3 regions of the Neorhizobium sp. LjRoot104 genome follow, and region 2 is predicted to be linked to each of the others. Evidence: riboswitches for the same ligand, from Rfam matches in the RefSeq annotation. Region 2 holds a riboswitch; each other region holds the start of a gene.
The links. Region 2 has a riboswitch for thiamine pyrophosphate ahead of thiM (hydroxyethylthiazole kinase). Riboswitches for the same ligand answer to the same signal wherever they lie in the genome.

Region 1 (7,903 bases), on a different contig from region 2:
GCCGCGCCAGCTCGGTCTTGCCCGTTCCCGGCTCGCCTTTCACCAGCAGCGGGCGTTCGAGCCGGATCGCGGCGTTGACCGCCACCATCAGATCCTTGTCGGCAATATAGTCCGCGGTACCCTGAAACTGCATTTCGGCATCCTGATCGATCAACGCGCCGCAAACTAAAAGCTCATCCCCGGCGGTGCAACAGCTTTCCCTTTGTGCCGGCTTTGCGCTATGGGCAATGCGCATGAGCCATTCGACCTTCACCATTCTGCTTGGCGGCAATCTGACCGTCACCGACCGCCTGCGCGACGCGGTCGCCGGCAGCCGCCTCATCGCGGCCGACAGCGGCATGCGCCACGCGGTGGCGCTGGGTGTGACGCCGGAACTCTGGGTCGGCGATTTCGATTCCTCCGATGCCGCGCTGATCGCGCAGTTCCCGGGCGTCGAACGGCAGGCCTTTCCGCCGGCCAAGAACGAGACGGACGGCGAGATCGCCACTGCCGAGGCGATCCGGCGCGGGGCCACGCGACTGATCTTCGCCGGCGCGATGGGCGGCGAGCGCAGCGATCATGCGCTCCAGCACTTCTTTCATGCGATGAACCTGGCGGAAAGCGGCCTTGACGTCATGCTCGCCGCCGGCGACGAAGAGGCAACCCCTCTCCTCCCCGGCAATGGCAAGACGCTCGACCTGCCCCGGGGCTCGCTCTTTTCCGTCGTCGGTTTTTCAGCCCTCGAAGGGCTCGATATCATCGGCGCACGATATCCGCTCGACAACTTCTCGCTTCCCTTCGGCTCCTCGCGCACCGTCTCCAACGTTGCGGAAGGCCCTGTGGAATTCCATCTAAAGAGCGGCAGGGCGATGATCCTTGCCCGCCCCTACGACTTTACAGGAGCCTGACTTTGGCGCCCCCAATTCTGAAACTCGACGATATCTTCCTGAGCTTCGGCGGTGCGCCGCTGCTCGCCGGCGCCGGCATGCAGGTGGAGCCTGGCGACCGCATCTGCCTCGTCGGCCGCAACGGTTCCGGCAAATCGACCCTGATGAAGATCGCCGCCGGCATGGTCGAGCCCCAGTCAGGCGAGGTATTCCGTCATCCATCCTCGACCATCCGCTATCTCGAACAGGCACCGGATTTCGCCGGGTTTTCGACCGTGCAGGCCTATGCCGAAGCAGGCCTCGGCCCGGGCGACGATCCCTATCGCGTCACCTATCTGCTCGAACATCTGGGCCTCACCGGCCAGGAAGACCCGAACACGCTCTCCGGCGGCGAGTCCCGCCGCGCGGCGCTTGCCCGCGTCATGGCGCCCGAGCCGGACATCCTGATGCTCGACGAGCCGACCAACCATCTCGACCTGCCGACCATCGAATGGCTGGAAGACGAGTTGCGCAAGACCAGAAGCGCGCTGGTGGTGATCTCCCACGACAGGCGTTTCCTCGAAAAGGTCTCGAATGCCACCGTCTGGCTCGACCGCGGCACGTCGCGACGCCTCAACCGCGGTTTCGGCGAGTTCGAAGCCTGGCGCGATGAGGTGCTGGAGGCGGAAGAGCTGGAACAGCACAAGCTCGGCAAGGCGATCGAGCGCGAGGAACACTGGCTGCGCTACGGCGTCACCGCCCGTCGCAAGCGCAACATGCGCCGCCTCGGCGAACTGCAGACGATGCGCAGCAATTATCGCGGCCACAAGGGACCGCAGGGCACGGTGCAGGCGAGCGTCAGCGAAGGCCGCGAATCCGGCAAGCTGGTCATCGAGGCGGAAAACATCACCAAGAGCTATGACCGGCCGATCGTCGCGCCGTTCTCGATCCGCGTGCATCGCGGCGACTGCATCGGTCTCGTCGGCCCGAACGGCGCCGGCAAGACGACGCTTCTGAAAATGCTGACCGGCCAGCTGGCGCCCGATACCGGCACCGTCAAGCTCGGCACCAATCTGGAAATCGCAACGCTCGACCAGAAGCGCGAAGACCTGAACCCCGAAGACACGCTGTCCCATTATCTGACGGACGGTCGTGGCGAGACGCTGCTGGTCAACGGCGAGCAGCGGCATGTCGCGGGCTACATGAAGGACTTTTTGTTCCAGCCGGAACAGATCAGGACACCGATCAAGAACCTCTCCGGCGGCGAGCGCGCCCGGCTGATGCTCGCCCGCATCATGGCAAGGCCCTCGAACCTCTTGATATTGGACGAACCGACCAACGACCTCGACATCGAGACGCTCGACCTGCTGCAGGAAATCGTCGCCGGCTACACCGGCACCGTCATCCTCGTCAGCCACGACCGAGACTTCCTCGACCGGACCGTGACCTCGACCATCGCCCCCGCCAATCCCGACGCACCGGACGGCCGCTGGATCGAGTATGCCGGCGGCTACACCGATATGCTGGCGCAGCGCAAAGGCGCGCAGGAAGAAAGGCGTCGCGCGGAAAAGGCGGACAAGGCAAAAGCCGATGCGGCGGTTCCCGCCGCCGAAGCCCCCCGGGGCAAGGGCAAGCTCTCCTTCAAGCAGAAGTTCGCGCTCGAAAACCTGCCGAAGGAAATGGCAAAGGCGCAGGCCGAGATCGCCGCCCGCGAGGAGAAAATGGCCGATCCGAACCTCTTCAGCAAGGATCCGGCCGCCTTCAACAAGCTGGCGGCGGAGATGGAAAAGCTGCGTCAAAGCATCAGCAAAATGGAAGAGGAATGGCTGGAACTCGAAATGCTGCGTGAGGAAATCGAAGGCTGATTTGCGATTTGTTAAGCTTAACAAGTAGTTAGCTGAAAAAATATTTGTCGCGGACCGGAACATATGATGTCCCGAGACGTTCTCAGTGTGAACAGTGGTCGAGATGTCCCGGGGACGCATCGGCCTTCCGGGAACCGATCAACCGAATGGGGGCATCCAATGCTGACAAATGTTACGCGTCGTCGGCTGGCCACTGAGGCGATGAATCAAAGAGTTATGATCGTCGAAGACGAGTTTCTGATCGCGCTCGATGTGGCAGAGACGATCGAATCCATGGGCCTGAAAGTCGCTGGTTTTGCCAATGCCCGCAAACACGCCCTGGCGCTCGCTGCCTATGCCGATATTGCCCTCGTCGATGTCAATCTTTCCGACGGTCGGACCGGTCCGGAGATCGGCCGCGAGCTTGCGGAGCAGTATGGCATCACCGTCGTGTTCATGACGGGCAACCCGGACGACGTGGAAGCCGGCATCAAAGGGTCGCTCGGCGTCCTCACCAAACCGGTCATGCCTGATGTGGTCGAGAAGACGATCGACTATGCCGTCGCCAACCGTCTCGGCGGGATGGCGGTCGTTCCGCGTGAACTCAAAGTGTTTTCCCAGAACCACTGAGGAATTTTAATCCTGCGGGATCCGCCCGTGGCCAGCAAGAAACAGCCTCTTGCCAGCCATTCCCGCCGCCGCTAAATCTGATCCGCTCTAACGGGGTGCCGCGCGTTTTCACGCGGCTGAGAGGCCTTTGGCCAACCCGCGGAACCTGATCCGGTTAACACCGGCGGAGGGATTAGACGGCTCTTCATCAGCGCCTGGTCCCCTTTGTCACAAAGCGAGGAGGCGCTGATGCGCAGGACCATTCTTTCCATATTCTCGGCCGCAGCCGCCCTTTGCCTTTCCGCGCCGGTCGAGGCGCAGGAAAAGACGCTGACCGTCTACACCTACGAGAGCTTCATTTCCGACTGGGGTCCAGGTCCCAAGGTGAAAGAGGCGTTCGAGAAGACCTGCGCCTGCAAGCTGAATTTCGTCGGCGTCGCCGACGGCGTCGCGCTTCTCACCCGCCTGAAACTCGAAGGCCCGAGTACCGATGCCGATATCGCGCTCGGCCTCGACACCAACCTGATCTCCGAGGCAAAGGCGACCGGCCTGTTCGAGCCGCATGGGCTCGACGCATCCGCCGCCAAGGTGCCGGGCAATTACAGCGACGACACGTTCATTCCCTATGACTACGGGCATTTCGCCGTCGTCTACGACACCCAGGCGATGAAGAACCCGCCGAAGAGCCTCAAGGAACTGGTGGACGGCGATCCGGCCCAGAAGATCGCAATAGAGGACCCGCGCACCTCGACACCCGGCCTCGGCCTGCTGCTCTGGGTGAAATCGGTCTATGGCGACAAGGCGCCGGAAGCCTGGGCAAAACTCAGGAAACGCGTGCTGACCGTCACGCCCGGCTGGTCGGAAGCCTATGGTCTCTTCACCAAGGGCGAAGTGCCGATGGTGTTTTCCTACACGACCTCTCCGGCTTACCACATGGTCGAGGAAAAGACCGACCGCTATCAGGCCGCCTCCTTCTCGGAAGGCCATTACATCCAGATCGAGGTCGCCGGCCTGCTGAAGGGCGGGAAAGACAGGGATCTGGCGAAACAGTTCCTGAAATTCATGGTGTCGCCAGCCTTCCAGGACGTCATCCCGACCACCAACTGGATGATGCCGGCGGCCAAGACGTCCGAGCCGCTTCCCGACGCCTTCGGCAAGCTGGTTCAGCCGGCAAAGACGTTCCTCATGGGCTCGGACGAAGTCGCCAGGAACCGTCAGGCCTGGATCGACGAATGGCTGACAGCCATGAGCATGAATTGATCCTATGCTGACGAGGGCCGAGCGGAGACGGGGAGTAATCTGCGGGCTGCTGAGCCTGGCCGGCATCACCCTCTTCGTCGGCATGGCGGTCGCCGCACTTCTGTCCTTCGATGCCGGCCGCAGCCAGGGCCGGCTGTTCACCGTCTATACCTGGCGAATTCTGCGCTTCACCCTGTTACAGGCGGCTCTCTCGACACTACTGTCAGTGGTTTTCGCGCTCCCCGTCGCCTTAGCACTCGCGCGCCGTTCAGGTTTTCCGGGCCGGATCTGGATCATCCGGCTGATGGCATTGCCGATGGGTCTGCCGGTGCTGATCGGCGCGCTTGGGCTGATCGGCATCTGGGGCCGGCAAGGGGTAATGAACAGCCTGCTGTTGAAACTGGGCCTCGAGCAGCCGGTCAGCATTTACGGGCTATCCGGCATCCTTCTCGCGCATGTGTTCTTCAACCTGCCGCTTGCCGCGCGGCTGTTGCTGGCGGCGCTGGAGCGGCTGCCGGCGGAATACTGGCTGCTTTCGTCGAGCCTGGGAATGAAATCCTTTTCCGTCTTCCGTTTCATCGAGTGGCCGGCGGCGCGCCGGGTCATTCCCGGCATAACGGGCCTGATCTTCATGCTCTGCGCCACGAGTTTCACGCTTGTCCTGGTGCTCGGCGGAGGGCCGGCCGCAACGACGCTCGAAGTGGCGATCTACCAGTCCCTGCGCTTCGATTTCGACCCGCCGCGCGCCATCGCGCTGTCGCTGCTGCAGATCGTCATCACGGCGCTGATCCTGATCGCGATCTCGCTTCCTCCAGCCCCTGACGACGCTGGTGTCACCGCTGGCCGGGCGACACGCCGGTTCGATGGCCGAACGTTGCCGGCAAGGCTTTGGGATGCTCTCGCTATCCTGCTTGCCACGACATTCCTGATCCTGCCGCTCGCATCCATCCTTGGCGCGGGCGTCCAGGCCAATCTCTGGAGCCTCGTCAAGAGCGCCGCCTTCCTGCGCGCCGCCTGGACCAGTTTCACCATTGCGCTTTCCGCCGGCCTGCTGGCTGTTCTGACCTCCCTGGCTATCATTGCTGGGCGCGGTGCAATCGCAGACATGAAGCGGCCCGGCGGAACGGCCAGGGCGTTTTCCCTGTCCTTGGGCGGAATGTCCTCGCTGGTGCTGCTCGTGCCGCCGGTCGTGCTCGGAACCGGCTGGTTCCTGATGCTGCGCCCGTTCGGCGACGTCGCGCGCTTCGCCCCGGCGCTGGTCGCGATCATCAACATGCTGATGGCGCTTCCTTTCGTGATGCGCGTTTTGTCGCCCGCCGTCGAAATACATCGCAAACGGACGGGCAGGCTTGCAGCAGGCCTTGGCCTCTCGGGCTTTTCACGCTGGCGGAGGATCGATCTGCCGGTTCTGGCAAAGCCGCTGCTGACGGCGCTGTCCTTTGCCATGGCGCTCTCGCTCGGCGACCTCGGCGCGGTGGCGCTGTTCGGCTCCAGCGAGCTCACCACCCTGCCCTGGCTTGTCTATAGCCGGCTATCCAGCTATCGCACCAATGATGCCGACGGGCTGGCGCTCATCCTAGGCATTATCTGCCTGGGGCTGACGATGATCGGCACTGCTGGCCGGAAGGAAGCAAGCCATGACTGACGGCGTCGCGATGGACAGGGTTGAACTGAAGCTGGGCACGAAGGAATTCCGCTTCGATTGCCTGCTCCCTGCCGGCGCCGTGACCGCGATCACCGGCCCGTCCGGCTCCGGAAAATCGACATTCCTCAACCTCGTTGCCGGCTTCGAGACGCCCGACCGCGGCCGTATCCTGATCGCCGGCGCGGACGTGATGGAGAAACACCCGTCGGAGCGACCGGTCTCGCTGATCTTTCAGGACAACAATCTCTTCGCCCATCTGGACCTCGCCACCAATATCGGGCTCGGCATCAGCCCGTCGCTCAAATTGTCCGGCAGCGACCGGACGGCGATCTCGCAGGCGCTGGAGCGTGTCGGGCTGGGCGGTTTTGAAAAACGGACACCCGGCACGCTCTCCGGCGGCGAAAGGCAGCGCGCCGCCTTTGCCCGGGCCCTGGTTCGCAGAAAACCGGTCCTGCTGATGGACGAGCCGTTCGCGGCGCTCGACCCCGGCCTGCGGCTTTCGATGGCCAACCTGCTCATCGACCTGCATCGCGAGACGGGCAACACGGTGCTGATCGTCACCCACGATCCGGATGAGGTCGGCCGATTGGCCGACCATGCGATCTTCATCGACCACGGGCATATCCTGCTGCAGGCACCGGCCGAGGAATTCCTTGGGCAGCGCGATATTCCGCCACTCGCCGAATTTCTCTCCGGCTGATCAGGCCGCCTTTGCCCGGAACCAGGCGCCGGAGCGGATGGCGAGCAACAGGATCCCGCCGTAAGCGACCAGCCCGGCGGCCAGCGCAAAGAACAATCCGTTCAGGGAGCCGGCGAGTTCCAGGGCCAGCCAACCACCAAACCCCGCGATGGCGAGCCTCAGGAAACCGCAGGCAAGCGGCCAGAGCAACTGTCCCGCACCTTGCGAGGCGAAATAGAGCGCCAGCCCCGCACCGAAGAAACCGTAGACCGGCCCGACGATCTGCAGATAGGCGACGCCCGCATCGATCGCGCCATGTTCCTCGCTGAACAGCGAGATCCAGGCAACCGGGAAGATTGCCGCGATCAGGCCGATCGTTTCGGTGATGACGAAGGCGATGGCAGCGCCGGTGAAAGCGATGCGGATCGCGCGATCCTTCTGGCCGGCGCCCATATTGGTGCCGACCAGCGCCACCATCGGCGCGCCGATGCCGAAGATCACCGGGATCAGCAGATATTCGAGCCGCGCGCCGGTGCCGAAACCGGCAACCGCCGAGACCCCCGCCTTAGTCGCCACCAGCGCCGTGGCGATGCCGATGGTCACGTTGGTGAGAACCGAATTGATCGCCGCGGCCGCCCCGAGACGGACGATATCCCGGAACATCGCCCAGCGGAGCGGGCCGACGCCGAAACGCACCAGGTTACGGCCGGAGAGAATGTACCAGGCGAGAACCGCGGTGCCACCGAAACTGTAGAGCACCAGGGCCAGCCCGCCGCCGGCAATGCCAAGACCCTGGAATGAACCGAAACCGAAGATCAGAAGCGGCGACACCGGCACCAGCAGCACCGCGCCCACGCAGGTGACCAGCGCCGGGAACAGCATATTGCCCGTGCCACGCACGACGCTTGCCAGCCCGTTCATCAGCCAGACGAAGATCATGCCGCCGAAAACGACATTCGAATAGACGAGTGCCGCTTCGAGTTCCGGTCCCTCGCCGCCGAGCGCGAGATAGATCGGCCGGCCGAAGGCGATCATGATGGCC
Region 2 (7,903 bases):
CCAATCGTCACGCTGTGGAACGAAGACGGGGTGATGATCTACAACGACGCCTATTCCGATTTTGCCGGACGGCGCCATCCCGGCATCCTCGGCTCGAAGGTGCGCGACGGCTGGCCTGAAGTCGCCGACTTCAACGACCACGTCATGAAGGTCTGTTTCGCTGGCGGTACGCTTGCCTATTCCGATCAGGAGATGTTGCTCGACCGGTCCGGCGTTCCGGCCTCGGCATTTATGAATCTCTATTATTCCCCGGTCTATGACGAGGCCGGACAGCCTTTCGGCGTTGTAGCGATCGTCGTCGAGAACACGGCCAAGGTGCGGGCCGAGCGGCGGCTTCAGGGCGAGGGCGAGCGTCTGAGGCTGATGTTCGATCAGGCGCCGGGCTTCATGGCCATGGTGAGCGGGCCGGATCATGTTTTCGAAATGGCCAACGGCGCCTATATGCGCCTCGTCGGCGGCCGTGAGCTGCTCGGCCGGCCGATCCGGGACGCCTTGCCGGAAGTGACGGAGCAGGGTTTTTCCGACCTGCTGGATGAGGTTCGCAGAAGCGGCCGTCCACATCTCGGACAGGGGGTGAGCGTGATGCTGGCGCGCCAGCCCGGCCAGCCGACGGAAGAGCGCTTCGTGGATTTCGTCTATCAGCCGATCGTCGACGACGCCGGCCAGCCGACCGGCATCTTCATTCAGGGCAGCGACGTCACCGACCAGAAGAAGGCGGAGATCGCGCTTCTCAAGGAGACCCGGCATCTCGAGGTGCTGAACCGGCTCGGCGCCGAACTTTCCGCCGAACTCGACCTCGAAAAGGTGGTGCAGATGACCACCGACGCCGGCGTCGAACTGACCGGCGCGCAGTTCGGGGCCTTCTTCTACAATGTCGTCAACGACCGCGGCGAAAGCTACATGCTCTATGCACTGTCCGGCGTTCCGCGGTCGGCATTCGAAAATTTTCCGATGCCGCGCAACACGGCAGTTTTTGCGCCGACATTCAGCGGCGAGGGCGTTATCCGCTCCGACGATATCATGACGGATCCGCGCTACGGCCGGAACGAACCGTATTTCGGCATGCCGAAGGGTCATCTGCCGGTGCGCAGCTATCTGACGGTTCCGGTAATCTCCCGCTCCGGCGAAGTGCTCGGCGGCCTTTTCTTCGGTCATGCCCAGCCCGGCCAATTCCGCGAGGAGCATGAGCGGCTGGTGGTGGGGGCTGCGGGCCAGGTGGCGATCGCCATCGATAACGCGCGGCTCTTCCGTGCAGCGGAACGCGATCTTGCCGAACGCCAGCGCGCCGAGGAGGCGCTGCAGGCGTTGAACGCCAGCCTCGAACAGAAGATCGCGTCCGAGATTTCAGAACGTCTGAAGGCGGAGGAGGCGCTGCGCCAGAGCCAGAAGATGGAAGCGCTCGGCCAGCTGACGGGCGGCGTGGCGCATGACTTCAACAACCTGCTGCAGGTGATTTCCGGCAATCTTCAGCTCCTCGCCAAGGACGTCGCCGGCAACCAGCGCGCCGGCCGCCGGGTGGAGAATGCACTTGCCGGCGTGCAGCGCGGTTCCAAGCTCGCAAGTCAGTTGCTTGCCTTCGGCCGCCGCCAGCCGCTGGAGCCCAAGGTCGTCAATATCGGTCGGTTCCTCACCGGCATGGAAGAGCTGCTGCGCCGAACGCTCGGCGAGGATATCGAGGTCGAGACGATCCGTTCCGGCGGCCTTTGGAACGTGCTGGTCGATCCGACCCAGATCGAGAACGCGCTGCTCAACCTCGCGATCAATGCCCGCGACGCGATGGAAGACGGGGGCAAGCTGACGATCGAGGCGGGCAATGCTTTCCTTGACGACAATTATGTGCGCCAGCATGCGGACGTGCCGGCCGGCCAATATGTGATGCTGGCCGTGACCGATACGGGCACCGGCATGACACCGCAGGTGATGGAACAGGTGTTCGAACCGTTCTTCTCGACCAAGCCCGTCGGAAAGGGAACCGGCCTCGGCCTTTCCATGGTCTATGGCTTCGTCAAGCAGTCTGGCGGCCATATCAAGATCTACAGCGAACTCGGCCAGGGTACGACCGTCAAGATCTATTTCCCGCGCGTCCAGCGAAGCGAGGATCTCGTCACGGACGCCGATTTCGGTCCGGTGACCGGCGGCACCGAGACTATTCTGGTGGCGGAGGACGACGAGCAGGTGCGCGCCACGGTCGTCGAGCTGCTCGGCGATCTCGGTTATGCCGTGCTGAAGGCGAAAGACGCCGCGGGTGCACTGAGTATTATCGAAAGCGGCGTGCCGGTCGATCTTCTCTTTACCGACGTGGTGATGCCGGGACCGCTGAAGAGCACGGAGCTTGCCAGGCATGCCCGCGAGCGGATGCCGGATATCGCCGTGCTGTTCACCTCCGGTTATACGGAAAACTCGATCGTGCATGGTGGCCGGCTCGATCCCGGCGTCGAACTGCTCTCCAAACCCTATACCCGTGAGGCCCTGGCGCGAAAGATCCGCCACGTGTTGAACGGCCAGCAGCATCGCAACCAGGTGAGGGCGTCGTTCTCAGCCAAGCCGCCCGCCCCGCCGATCGGGCAACGGCCGGTACTGCCGCGTTATTCCGTGCTGCTGGTCGAGGACGATTTCCTGATCCGCATGAGCACGGCCGACCTCCTGGCCGAACTGGGGCATGAGGTTTCCGAAGCCTCGACGGCGGAGGAGGCAATTGGCATGATAGAGGCGCGCAGCTTTGACGTGGTGGTTACCGATCTCGGCCTGCCGGGTCTTTCCGGCGGCGAGTTCGCGCAGCAGGCGCGCAGACTATCTCCCACTGTCGGTATCGTGTTTGCGACCGGCAACGACCGCATTCCCGACGAGGCGGCAGTAGATGGCGCCGTGCTTCTGAAGAAGCCCTACGGCAGCCAGGAAATCGCAATCGTCTTCGAGAAGATTGCAGCGCAGAAGGGCTGAGAACCCGTCGCCACCCTTGTCGAGCCGGCAGCTATGTTCTCACTTTCAACTGCGGGAAGGTCGCCGGCGGGACCCCTTCGACGGCTCGGGATAAAGGATGTCGTGCCCCGATGCGATCGGGGCCCTTCACCTTGGGGATCGCCTCACCACCACTCGTAAAAATGCGATACCGGTCCGTGGCCGGTGCCGACGGTGAGGGTGTCGGCGGCGGTGATCGCGCCGGCGAGATAGGTCTTGGCGACCGTGATCGCTTCAGCCGGCGAGGCGCCCTTGGCAAGTTCCGCCGCAATCGCGCTCGAAAGCGTGCAGCCGGTGCCGTGGGTGTTGCTCGTCGCGGTGCGCTTGCCTTCAAACCAGTGGATGCCGGTGGCGTCGGCGAGCACGTCCGGGCTGTCCTCGCTTTCCAGATGGCCTCCCTTCACCAATACGGCCTTGGGGCCGATCTTCAGCAGCCGCTCGGCCTGGTCCGCCATCTGTTCGCGGGTCGTGGCGATCGCCTCGCCGAGCAGGGCGGCGGCTTCCGGCAGGTTGGGGGTGACGACGGCGGCAATCGGCATCAGCTTATAGGTAACGGCATCCACCGCATCGAGCGCCAGAAGCGGCGATCCGCCCTTGGCGATCATCACCGGATCGAGCACGATCGGCACGCTGTCCCGGTAGGGGCGCAGTATGTCGGCGACGATCCCGGCGATTTCCGCATTGGCGATCATGCCGATCTTCACCGCATCGACGCGCACGTCGAGGAAGATCGTGCGGATCTGGTTTGCGACAAAAGCGGCAGGCACCGCGTGCACTCCCGTGACCCCTTGGGTATTCTGGGCCGTCAGCGCGGTCAGCGCCGCCATGCCATAGGTGCCGCGCGCCGCGAAGGTTTTCAGGTCCGCCTGGATGCCGGCGCCGCCGGAGGGATCCGAACCGGCAATCGACAGGACGTTTTTGATGGTCATGCGCGTGCTCTCTCGATTTCCGCAGCGATCCTGCGGGCAGCGGCTTCGGGATCGGGCTGGCCGCAGATGGCGGAAACCACCGCGAGGCCCTTTGCGCCGGCGGCGAGTGCCGGGCCGGCATGTTCCGCCTTGACGCCGCCGATTGCGACAGCCGGAACCGGTGCCATGGCGGCGATGCGCCCAAGCCCGTCGAAACCGATTGGCTGCTTGTGGTCCGGCTTGGTGCTGGTCGCAAATACCGGGCCGATGCCTACATAATCGACGATCGACTGATCCACCCGCCGCGCCAGCTCCTCGGTTTCCACCGAGAGGCCGAGGATCATGCCTTGACCGACACGCTGCCGCGCCATCGCCGCGACCATGTCGCTCTGGCCGACATGCAGGCCTTCGGCACCGATCGCGACAGCCGCCTCCACGTCGTCATTGATGATGAGAGGCACGCCGGTACCGGATAGCACGGCCTTCAGCGCCCGGCCGGTTTCGACCATTTTTGCCGTATCCGCCTGTTTGTCGCGGAGCTGGACGATGGTGGCACCCCCGGCAACCGCAAGCCTTGTCGTCTCGATCATACCGATGCCGCGGCAGAGATCCGGGTCGAGGACGAGATAGACGGAAAGATCGAAAATCTTGGTCATGCCGCGACGATCCTTGCTTGGGCATCGAGCGACTCACCGGTCAGGGCAGCGAGGCGATCAAGGAAGATGGGGGAGAAGAAGCCGGGGCCCGAGGCGGTGAGGGCGGCTTCCTCGCCCGCAACGGCGAACATGGCCAATGCGGCGACCGTCGCCTCGAAGGGGTCGTCCGCGCTCGCGGCGAAGGCGCCGACAAGGCAGGTGAGCGAGCAGCCGAGCGCGGTGACGCGCGGCATCAAGGCCGAACCGCCGGAGATGCGAACCGAACGCCGGCCGTCTGTGACGAAATCCACCTCGCCGGTGACGGCAACCACACAGGTCTTCTGCTGAGCGATGGCAATGGCCGAGCCTTCGGCCGCCGTGACGCTGTCCCCGCTATCGACGCCATGGCCGCTCGACTGGCTGCCGGCCAGCGCAATGATTTCCGAGGCGTTGCCCCGTATGACCGTCGGCCGCAACTCCATGAGCTCGGAAAGTGCCGCGCGGCGGTATGCAGTGGCGTAGTGGGCGACGGGATCGAGCACCCAGGGCCTGCCTGTATCGGTTGCGGCGGTGGCGGCGGCCTTCATTCCGGCCAGGAAATCCGGTGACAGCGTTCCGATATTGATCGTCAACGCCGCGGCGATGCGGGCGAATTCGCCGGCCTCTTCCTTTGTATGAACCATGGCGGGAGAGGCGCCGGCCGCGAGCATCACGTTCGCGGCGATGTTCATCGCCACGAAATTGGTGATGTTCTGGACGAGCGGGTTTTTGGCGCGCATCGCGGTCAGCAGCTGGCCGGGGGTCTGTCCAAGGGGCATTGTCGTCTGCATGTCTGCCTCGTTCGGCGGAGCAGGCGCGGGGCGCAATGTTGAACGCCCGGGCGACTCCCTCCGCCAGCATGATCTGGTTCAGGTTCTAAGGGTGCTTCTCAGCCCGGCTTTGCCGGACGCCCCTGTCTTCACCACGGCTTACAGCAAAGACAATGCGCTTCGCCAGTGATTTTTTCTTGGAGGGGCCTTGCAGCTCTAGTCGCTAGAGGTTGTAGACAGGTGGCTCGATCCAACGGGAATGAGACGATGAACGCGACGACACAGGCACGATACAAGGTTGGCGGGATGGATTGCGCCAGCTGCGCGACGAAGATCGACACGGCGGTGCGCCGCATGCCGGGCGTCGAGGACGTGTCCGTTTCGGTCGCCTCGGGCACGATGACGGTGAAGCATGACGGCACGGGCGATTTCGTCGCGATCGAGAAGAAGGTCGTCGGGCTGGGGTATACGCTCCGGGCTTTGGGAAGAGGCAAACGCCCGGTCTCCCCCCTTGCGGGGGAGATCGGCAAGGCGCGCGATCACCATCATCATGACCATGACGGGGGGCACGATCATTCCAACCACGCGCATCACGATCACGACCACGGCTCCAGGGAAATCGAAGGCCTGCACGGCCACGATCACGAGCCGATGGATGGGCCGTGGTGGAAATCGGCCAAGGGTCGCCTGACCATCCTGGTCGGCATTGCATTGGCCGTGGCTTACGGGATCGGCCATCTCATTCCGGCCTATGACACTTATATCTTTACGGCCGCGATGTTGATCGGCCTCGTGCCGATCGCGCGCCGCGCGATCATGGCCGCATTCGCCGGCACGCCGTTTTCGATCGAGATGCTGATGACGATCGCCGCCGTTGGCGCGGTGGTCATCGATGCCTCCGAAGAGGCTGCCGCCGTGGTCTTCCTCTTTCTCATCGGCGAACTGCTGGAAGGGGTCGCGGCCGGCAAGGCGCGGCAGAGCATCCAGAGCCTGACCGCGCTGGTGCCGAAGAACGCGCTCCTTGAAGAGAACGGCCAGACCCGTGAAGTGCCGGCGGAAAACCTTGCCGTCGGCGCGATCATCCTCGTGCGTCCCGGTGACCGTATTTCGGCGGACGGCGTCATCGTCGCCGGTGAAAGCGCGATCGATGAAGCGCCGGTGACGGGCGAAAGCACGCCGGTCTCCAAGGGCGTCGATGACACGGTGTTTGCCGGTACGATTAACGGTGATGCGGCCTTGCGGGTTCGCGTGACGACCGCCGCCGAGGACAATACCATCGCCCGCGTCGTGCGGCTGGTCGAGGAGGCGCAGGAAAGCAAGGCCCCTACCGAACGCTTCATCGACCGTTTCTCGCGTTATTACACGCCGGGCGTTGTCGCGGTTGCCGCTCTGGTCGCTATCCTGCCGCCGCTTGTCGCCGGCGCGTCCTGGAGCGAGTGGGTCTACAAGGGCCTGGCGATCCTCTTGATCGGCTGCCCCTGCGCGCTGGTGATCTCGACGCCGGCGGCGATCGCCGCATCGCTGTCGTCGGGCGCCCGCCGTGGCCTGCTGATGAAGGGCGGCGCGGTGCTGGAAACGCTCGGCAAGATCACCGCAGTCGCGCTCGACAAGACCGGCACGCTGACAGCGGGTAAGCCGCAGGTGACAGACGTGATCGCCTTCGGCCGCAATGCGGAGGACGTGCTGCGTTTTTCCGCCGCGCTCGAAACCGGCTCCAGCCATCCGTTGGCCGTCGCGATCCTCGCCAAGGCTGCGGATGACGAGGTCGAGATTCCGACTGCGACGGATGCCAGGGCGCTGGGTGGCAAGGGTGTCACGGCCGTGGTCGAAGGCGAGGAGGTATTCCTCGGTTCGCCCAAGGCAGCGGCCGAACGCGTGTCGCTGCCGATGGCGCATTCGCGACGGATCACCGGTCTCAACGACGAGGGCAAGACCGTCTCGGTGCTGATTGTCGGCGGTGTGCTTGCCGGCGCCATCGCCATGCGCGACGAACCGCGCCCGGACGCCCGGGCAGGCCTCAAGGCGCTCACCGATGCCGGCATCAGGACCGTCATGCTGACCGGCGACAATGCCCGCACCGCGACTGCGATCGGCAAGGACCTCGGCATCGAGGTCCGCGCCGAGCTGATGCCGGAAGACAAGCAGAGGATCGTCGGCGAATTGAAGCGTGAAGGTTTCGTGGTCGGCAAAGTCGGCGACGGTATCAACGACGCCCCGGCGCTTGCTGCCGCCGATGTCGGAATCGCGATGGGGGGCGGCACCGATGTCGCACTGGAAACAGCCGATGCTGCAGCGCTGCATGGCCGGGTCCGCGACATCGCTGCGATGATCGGGCTGTCGAGGCGGACGATGCGCAACATCTACCAGAACATTTCGATCGCGCTCGGCCTGAAGGCGGTCTTCCTGGTGACGACGATCATCGGCGTCACGGGATTGTGGCCGGCGATCCTCGCCGATACCGGGGCAACTGTGCTGGTGACGATCAATGCCCTGAGATTGCTGCGGGTGAGGAGCTAGGCACCGGCGTGCGGCCCCGTTTTCAAGGCTCCCGGGCCAGAACCGCAAAAGCCTCGTAGGGCTTCAGCGTCAGGCT
Region 3 (7,903 bases), on a different contig from region 2:
GTGCGGTTCGTTCGCCGGTCAGGAGGCCGCGGGACGGGCCTTCGATCGTTGCAATCACATCGCCGGGCTTCACGACCCCGCCGTCATCGACATGACGCGTCATGACGATCTTCGGATCAACGAGCTGGAAGGCGAGTTCCGCGGCATCGAGGCCAGCGATGACGCCCGATTTGCGGGCCGCCATCACCACCGTCGAGCGATGGCCTGCGGGAATGACCGCCGTCGAGGTGACGTCTCCGGCAAGGCCGAGGTCTTCCAGCAGCGCGGCACGCACCGGCGGTTCGACGAGCAGTCGCGGAAGGGCAGCAAGCATCATGTCAGGCACTCCGGGCAAGGGGATGGGAAGCGGTGGCGCGGGCGATGTCCAGCACCTCGGCAAGGCACATCGGCCGCCGCTCCGCATAAGCGAGCTTCAACGGGAAATCGGTGCGGGCATGGGCTCCGCGGGATTCCTTCCGCAGCGACGCGAAGACGGCGATCAGCAAAGCGACGATCGCCGGATCGGCAGCGGATCCATCGCTCTCGACGAGCGGCAACAGGCTTGCGATCGCGCCATGGATGGCGCCCGCGTTTCTGAGGACACCGAGATGCCGTGACACGATCGGCCGCACGGCGGAGATATCGGCTGGCACCGGTAGGCCGGCATCGGTTACCCGAAACGCGGTTGCGGCGGAAGTTCCCGAGAGGTTCTGCGCGGCCCGCATGCCCATGACCGCCGCTTCGAGCAGCGAGTTGCTGGCCAGCCGGTTGGCACCGTGCAGGCCGGTCGAGGCCGCCTCCCCGACCACCCAGAGGCCGGAAACCGAACTGCGGCCATTCTCGTCCGTCGCGACACCACCCATGTGATAATGAACGGCGGGACGAACGGGGATGAGCTCCGAATTGGGATCGACACTCGCCTCCCCGCAGAGCGCGGCAATCGACGGGAACCGGCTGGAGAAACCGCTCCCGAGCGCCTGCCGGGCATCGAGGAAAACGTGCCCGCCCCGGGCGATCTCGGCGCTGATCGCCCGTGCCACGATATCCCGCGCGGCAAGTTCCGCGCCCGGTTCGCGGGCGAGAAAACGCTCGCCCCTTTCGTTGACGAGCACCGCACCCTCGCCGCGCACAGCTTCGCTGACCAGCGCCAGCGGGCGCCTCTGGGAATCGAGCGCCGTCGGGTGGAACTGGACGAATTCCATGTCGGCAAGCATCGCACCGGCGCGCGCAGCAATCATCACGCCCTGGCCGAAATTGCCGGTCGGATTGGTGGTTGCGTCATAAAGCCCGCCGAGGCCGCCGGTCGCCAGAACAACTCGTGCGGTCGGCAGAATAGCCGCCCCCCGAGCCGTCGCGCAAAGCAGGCCTGAGACCGCACCGCCCTCCATCAGAAGCCGACGGACTTCGACGCCTGCCAGGACCGTGATCGACGGTGTCCCTGAAACGGCCTCGACCAGAGCCCGCACGATCGCCGCACCCGAGCCGTCGCCTGCCACATGCACGATACGGCGGCGCGAATGGGCCGCCTCCAGGCCGAGCGAAAGCGAGCCGTCGGCGGCCCGGTCGAAACGCACGCCGAATTTCTCCAGGATCGCGATGGCGTTCGGGGCTTCCTTCAGGATCGAAGCCGCCACAGCCGGATCGCAAAGCCCGTCTCCTGCCGCAAGCGTATCGGCAAGATGCAGGTCCGCGCTGTCGTCGGCACCGAGGCTCGCGGCAATGCCGCCCTGCGCCCAGGCGCTGGACGTTTCCGCACCCAACCCGGCGCGAGTGATCAGGACAACGGGCTGCGGGGCGAGCGTCAGCGCCGTCACCAGCCCCGCCAGGCCGCTGCCGACGATCGCGATGCGGCCGGCGAGATGGTCGAGGATCTCGGTCATATGGCGAGCATCCTCTCTACCGCGCGGCGGGCGGCAACGGCGATCGACGGATCGACGGTCACCTCGTGCCGGTTCTCTTCCAGCGCCTTGCGGATATTGCCGAGCGTGATCCGCTTCATGTGCGGGCAGAGATTGCACGGCCGCACGAATTCCACGTCCGGGTGATGCACGGCGACATTGTCGCTCATCGAGCATTCGGTCAGAAGCACGACGCGGGCCGGCTTCTTGGCTCCGACATAATCGGACATGACGGCCGTCGAGCCCGCAAAATCGGCCTCGGCCACCACGTCCGGCGGGCATTCCGGATGCGCCAGCACCACCACGCCCGGATGCGCCTCACGCAGATCGCGAACATCCTGCGCGTTGAACAGTTCGTGCACTTCGCAATGGCCATGCCAGGCGATGATCTCGACATTGGTTTCCCGCGCGACGTTCTGCGCCAGGTATTCGTCGGGGATCATCAGCACTTTCGGAACGCCGAGCGATTCCACCACCTGCTTTGCATTGCCGGAGGTGCAGCAGATATCCGACGCCGCCTTCACCGCCGCCGACGTATTCACATAGGTGATGATCGGTACACCGGGATGCGCCTGGCGCAAGAGCGCGATATCTTCCGGCGTGATCGAATCCGCCAGCGAACAGCCCGCCGCCATGTCCGGGATCAGCACGGTCTTTCCCGGGTTGAGCAGCTTTGCCGTCTCCGCCATGAAGTGGACGCCGGCGAGCACGATGACATCCGCATCCACGTCGATCGCCTTGCGGGCCAGCGCCAGGCTGTCGCCGACGATATCGGCGACGCCATGGAAGATTTCCGGCGTCTGGTAGTTGTGGGCGAGGATGACGGCGTTGCGGGTGCGCTTGAGTTCAAGGATCGCCGCCACGTCCGCCTCGTAGCTCATCCACTCGGCTTTCGGGATGACGCGGCTGACACGATCGTAAAGCGAGGAAACCGAAAGCGGAGAATTCATGATCTGCTCCTTTTATACTCGAAGTGAGTATATCCGGCGCAAAGAGATATTCTCGATTCGAGTTTATGTCAATTGCGTGAAAGCGGAAGTTTCGAACCCGAAAGCGCGCGCTCTTCGAGGACCGCGTGACGGTAGCGGAAGAGCTTGGCAGGCCGGCCGCCGGTCTCACTGGTCGCCTCGCCGGTTTCCTCGATCAGCTCCTGCTGGTCGATCAGCCGGCGGAAATTCGGCTTGTGCAGGGTGAGGCCTGCAAGCGCCTCGACGGTGTGCTGCAATTGCGACAGCGTAAAACTCTCCGGCATCAGTTCGAAGACCACCGGGCGGTATTTGATCTTGGCGCGCAGCCGGGCGATCCCGGTCGCCAGGATGCGGCGGTGATCGGCAAACATCGAACGGCCGAAACTTTTGGCCGCCGAGCAGCCCGCCTCGGTGACGAGCCCCGCCTCGTACATCAACTCATAACGCTGCAGGGCGAGATCTTCGTTCCAGGCGGCCCCATCGAGGCCGAAGGCGAAATCGACTCGGCGCTTGCGGTGCTCGCGCCGCGCCGGTTCGGCCGCAACCCAGTCCTGCAGGCGGCCGGTGATGGCACCCAGGATATCCGGCCTCCCGCCGCGATGATCCTCCCAGGGGAAATATTCGTACCAGCCATGCCAGCCGGGTTTGCCGGCGCCGGGTGCCGCCTGTTCGCGCACGAGGCCGAGATAGCTGATCGAGATCGTCCGCCCCTCGGCATCCTCATGGGTCCGGTCCCGGTCGGCGAACGTATAGAGCTGTTCGAGATAGCCGAGCGGATGGCCCGTCTGGTCCCCCACCCACTCGCGGAGCCCGGCCTGCAGGCTCCTGTGGCCGAGCTCGAAAGGGCCGGACGGCAGCGCATCGCCGGAGCGAACCGTCATGACGCGCGGCTCGTCGCCGGTGACGGCGGAAAGGACCGCGATCAGTTCCGCATGGGCAAGTCCGATGGTCAAGCAAACTCCGGGGTACGTAACATGCAACGCCGATCTGGCATGAAAATCACGTTACGCGAACCCCGGAGTTCAAATCAAACAATATCAGCGACTTGGCCTATTTGATTTCGACCGCGACGTCGCCGGTCGGCGGCACGGTCCTGATCAGCCCCATCTCCTGCATGAAGGCGGCAAAACGCTGATAGCGGCCCTGGTCGAGGGCGGCCGGGCGCTTGGCAAAACGCGGCAGCGTATCGAAGAAGGCCGTGCGGTTCAGCTCGTCGTCGAGGTTCGGATAGGCCTTGATGAAAAGCTGCGAGGCTTCCTGCGGATGGTTGGTGATGAAGATCGAGGCCTGTTCGACGGCATGCAGGAAACGCGGCAGGCGGCTGTCGGCAGCAAGATCGCGGCGGGTAACGAAGATCAGTTCGTCATAGGCCGGAACGCCATGCTCCTCCGGGAAGAACGCGCGGCCGGCATGGCCTTCCAGCTTCATCTGGGTCAGCTCGAAATTCCGGAAGCCGCCGAGCGTCGCATCCACCTTGCCGCCGATCAGCGAGGGCGACAGCGAGAAATTGACGTTGATCAGCTCCACGTCATCGTTGGAAAGGCCTTCCGAAGCCAGCATGCGCTTCAGCATCGCATCCTCGAATCCGGTGACGGAAAAGCCGACCTTCTTGCCCTTGAGGTCCTTGAGGCTCTTGATCGGACCGTCCGCCAGAACCGTGACGGTGTTGAGTGGGGTCTCGACCAGCGTCCCGAAACGCACGAGCGGCAGGCCGGCTTCGTGGTCGAGATAGAGATTGGGCTGGTAGTGGATGCCGATATCCGCCTGACCGGCCGAGACGAGACGCGGCACCGCGGAAGGGTCGGACGGCGGAATGAGTTCGACGTCCAGATTGGCATCGGCAAACAGGCCGCGCTGCTCGGCGATCACCATCGGCGCATGGTCCGGATTGACGAACCATTCGAGAAGCACGCTGAGCTTGTCGGCCGCCTGCGCGGAAGCGGGCGCGGCAAGGCTTGCCAGCGCGATGAAGGACGCGGTGAGGATACGGATCATGATCGGACGGAACTCCCTGATGCGGATTTGGCTGTGGATGAGAATGAAGGATCGGCTTCGCTGGCCCAGGGGGCGAGACCGGCGGTCAGCCGGTCGATGAGAAGCCGCAGGATGAGGGTGAGGATCGCGAGTATGACCATCGCCGCAAACACGGTGTCGGTCTGCATGCGCGCATTGGCCTGGACCATGACGAAACCGAGCCCGCCGGAAGCGCCGACCCACTCGCCGACGACCGCACCCAGCGGCGCGAGCGGTGCTGCGACCCGAAGGCCAGAGACGAGGCTCGGGATCGCCAGCGGCATGCGGATTGTCACCAGCGTCTGCCAGTGGCTCGCGCCCTCCAGCGAGACCGCATCGAGGATTTCCTGATCCGTGCGGCGAAGACCATCGGCAAAAGCCGATGCGACCGGAAAGAAGATGATGATCGTCGTCATCGCCACTTTCGAGGCAAGCCCGAAACCGAGCCAGAGAACCAGGATCGGCGCCAGAACGAAGACGGGAAAGGCCTGCAAGATCAGCACCATCGGCCAGACGAGGCGGCCAAGCCGCGGCAGCGCCGCAACGCCGAAGGCGGTGGCGATACCAAGGCCTGCGCCGATAACCAGACCGAGCGCGATTTCCGTCAGCGTGACGACGCTGTTTTGCAGCAGGAAACCCGGCTGCCGCCAGAAGGCGGAAGCGACGGCAAGGGGAGACGGCAAAATATAACGGGGCGGAGCGAACAGCCAGACGCCCGCTTGCCAGAGAACGACAAGCAGGACGAGGCCTATGACCGCATGGGACGCGCGCATGATGCTACACGTCGGACCTGCACGTCAGGGCCGGATACCCCTTGGGCACAACGGAAACAATGGATATCATCGGTCGATCTCCAGATCAGTCAATCACGGAGATCCAGGTGAAGCGGAGAAGAGAAAAATCGTCGGGCGACGCCTATTTCCGTTCCTACGCCGGCATGACCCGGATCAGGTTCAAGGGTCCGGCTCACCGCCATCTCAGCATCGTCAAGATGCCCCCCTCGGAATTGAGACGATAACTGTCGGTTTTCAGTATGCCTGTCAAGCGGGCCGGACGACCGGCCCGCTGTCGTTTCCCTTTTATCGTGCGTAGAGACGGTCGAGGCGAACCACCCTGCCGACCAGGACCAGCGCGATGACGGTGAAGACGATCAGCACCGCCGAGATCGCATGCGCGGTCGGCTCCAGGCTGAAGGTCGATTCCGAGTAGATGCGCACCGGCAGGGTCGTCAGGCGGGCGGTGGTGAGGAAGCTCGTGACGGTCACCTCGCCGAAACTCAGCAGGAAGCCGACGATGCCGGCGGCAAACAGCCCTGGCGCCAGTCCCGGCATGATGATCAGGAAGAACCGCCGCGCGGGGCTTGCCCCGAGGCTTGCAGCCGCTTCCTCCTGCGCCCGGTCGAGGCCCATGACCGAGGTCGTCAGCAACGTGATCGCGAAGGGCAGGATGACGATCACGTGGATTGCCACGAGGCCGAGGAACGGCGGCACGATCAGGTAGATCTGTAGCAGCCGCAGCATGCCGACGCCGATCGCCACATGCGGCAGCGACATCGGCAGCAGCCAGAAGGTCAGAAGCGCGGACCGGCCCTTGAACGGATAACGGGCGAGCGCAAACGCCGCCGGCAAAGAGAGCGCCAGCGCCACCAGCATCGAGGTGACCGCCAGTTGCACCGACACCCAGAAGGCGTCCGCATAGGTCCCCGCAAAGAACACCGCCTCGTACCATTTCAGCGTGAAGCCGCGGAAGCCGGAGGCGGTCGCCTGGGGCACGTCGTTGAAACTCTGGATGCAGACCAGCACCAGCGGCAGCAGCAGGAGCAGCAGCGAGGTGGCAAGCAGCAGTTTCGAAACAACCGGCCCCAGGATGTCGATGACAGGCACGATCCAGCGCGGAATGCTCAACGGATTGCTGGGCTTGCCCTTCAGCCACGGCATCAGGCGATTGAGGAGATAGGCGCACAGCGCCGCAAACGCGAGACCGGTCACGGTCATGATGATCGCAAGTGCTGCGGCAAGCGGCGCGTTGAGGTTCTTGATCGCCTCCTGCAGCACCAGCATGCCGGTCGTCCAGACCTTCTTGCCGCCAAGCAGCGAGGCGGAGACATAGGCCGTGGTCGCCATCAGGAAAACGATGACGGCACCGGACCGCAGGCCGGGCAGCGAAAGCGGCAGATCGACGGTGAGGAACCGCACAGCGGGAGAAGCGCCAAGGCTCTGGGCCGCCTCGTGAACGCGCGGAGACGTGTTCTGCAGGTTGTCGTAGAGCGCCAGCACCATGAACGGCAGGAAGACCTGCGCCAGCGCGACGGCGACCGCGCCGTGGGTGAACAGCATATATCTCGCCGGCGGAATGCCGACGAGGCCGGTGACCGAATTGATCAGCCCCTCCGGCGCGAGCAGCAGGATGATGCCGAGCGAGCGCACCACCACATTGGTGAGCAGCGGAATGAGGATCACCGCGAAGGCGGCCGCGCGGTATTTCACCGGCATGCGCGCCAGCCAGTGGGCGAGCGGATAACCGAGAAGCGCGGTGATGACGGTGACGCCGAGGCCGAGCAGGATGGTTTCGGAGACGACGCCGAAATAGAAACTGTCGGAGACGATGTCCCGGAACTGCGCGATCGACGGAGCTATGAAGAGCGGACCGAAAGGATCGGGATACTCGTGCAGGGAGAGCACGAGGACCACGAACATCGGCGCCGCAAAGGACAGAAGCAGCCAAAGGGTGACCGGCGCTGCAAGCGCCGGCCCGATCCAACGGTTCATCCCGCGATCTCCCGATCGTATTTCGCCTGCCACTTGGCGCGGCTGGCATTGATCACGTCCCAATCGAAATCGACGAGCTTGCTGACCTGTTCGTCGCCGAGCACGAGCTTCGACTTGAGGTCGTCCGGGACGGTGATGTTGCTGACGGTCGGCGAGTAGTAGATCTGGCGCGCATAGGCGAGCATGCAGGGCTCGGAGAGGTGCAGGTTGATCCACTCCTCGGCGAGTTTCTGGTTCTTCGTGCCTTCGGTGATGCACGCGACGTTCATCGAAAGCG

Region 1: linked by a shared signal. The riboswitch ahead of thiB (thiamine ABC transporter substrate binding subunit) and the one ahead of thiM (hydroxyethylthiazole kinase) in region 2 are both predicted to bind thiamine pyrophosphate.
Region 3: linked by a shared signal. The riboswitch ahead of ACSQ8R_RS10980 (ABC transporter permease) and the one ahead of thiM (hydroxyethylthiazole kinase) in region 2 are both predicted to bind thiamine pyrophosphate.

Annotation. Positions count from the first base shown of each region.
Region 1 covers NZ_CAXURS020000001.1:3,695,549-3,703,451, forward strand. The annotation lists gene ACSQ8R_RS18275 (AAA family ATPase) at 1-133, opposite strand, end outside; gene ACSQ8R_RS18280 (thiamine diphosphokinase) at 228-887, shown strand; gene ACSQ8R_RS18285 (ABC-F family ATP-binding cassette domain-containing protein) at 890-2,710, shown strand; gene ACSQ8R_RS18290 (response regulator) at 2,870-3,319, shown strand; TPP riboswitch at 3,401-3,508, shown strand; gene thiB (thiamine ABC transporter substrate binding subunit) at 3,548-4,558, shown strand; gene thiP (thiamine/thiamine pyrophosphate ABC transporter permease ThiP) at 4,563-6,182, shown strand; gene ACSQ8R_RS18305 (thiamine ABC transporter ATP-binding protein) at 6,175-6,882, shown strand; gene ACSQ8R_RS18310 (MATE family efflux transporter) at 6,883-7,903, opposite strand, start outside.
Region 2 covers NZ_CAXURS020000002.1:1,267,549-1,275,451, reverse strand. The annotation lists gene ACSQ8R_RS28105 (response regulator) at 1-2,940, shown strand, start outside; gene thiD (bifunctional hydroxymethylpyrimidine kinase/phosphomethylpyrimidine kinase) at 3,084-3,887, opposite strand; gene thiE (thiamine phosphate synthase) at 3,884-4,522, opposite strand; gene thiM (hydroxyethylthiazole kinase) at 4,519-5,319, opposite strand; TPP riboswitch at 5,370-5,465, opposite strand; gene ACSQ8R_RS28085 (heavy metal translocating P-type ATPase) at 5,578-7,827, shown strand; gene ACSQ8R_RS28080 (glycoside hydrolase family 13 protein) at 7,850-7,903, opposite strand, start outside.
Region 3 covers NZ_CAXURS020000001.1:2,191,399-2,199,301, forward strand. The annotation lists gene nadC (carboxylating nicotinate-nucleotide diphosphorylase) at 1-316, opposite strand, end outside; gene ACSQ8R_RS10960 (L-aspartate oxidase) at 318-1,859, opposite strand; gene nadA (quinolinate synthase NadA) at 1,856-2,827, opposite strand; gene ACSQ8R_RS10970 (NUDIX hydrolase) at 2,896-3,798, opposite strand; gene ACSQ8R_RS10975 (ABC transporter substrate-binding protein) at 3,896-4,840, opposite strand; gene ACSQ8R_RS10980 (ABC transporter permease) at 4,837-5,631, opposite strand; TPP riboswitch at 5,766-5,869, opposite strand; gene ACSQ8R_RS10985 (ABC transporter permease subunit) at 5,938-7,626, opposite strand; gene ACSQ8R_RS10990 (ABC transporter substrate-binding protein) at 7,623-7,903, opposite strand, start outside.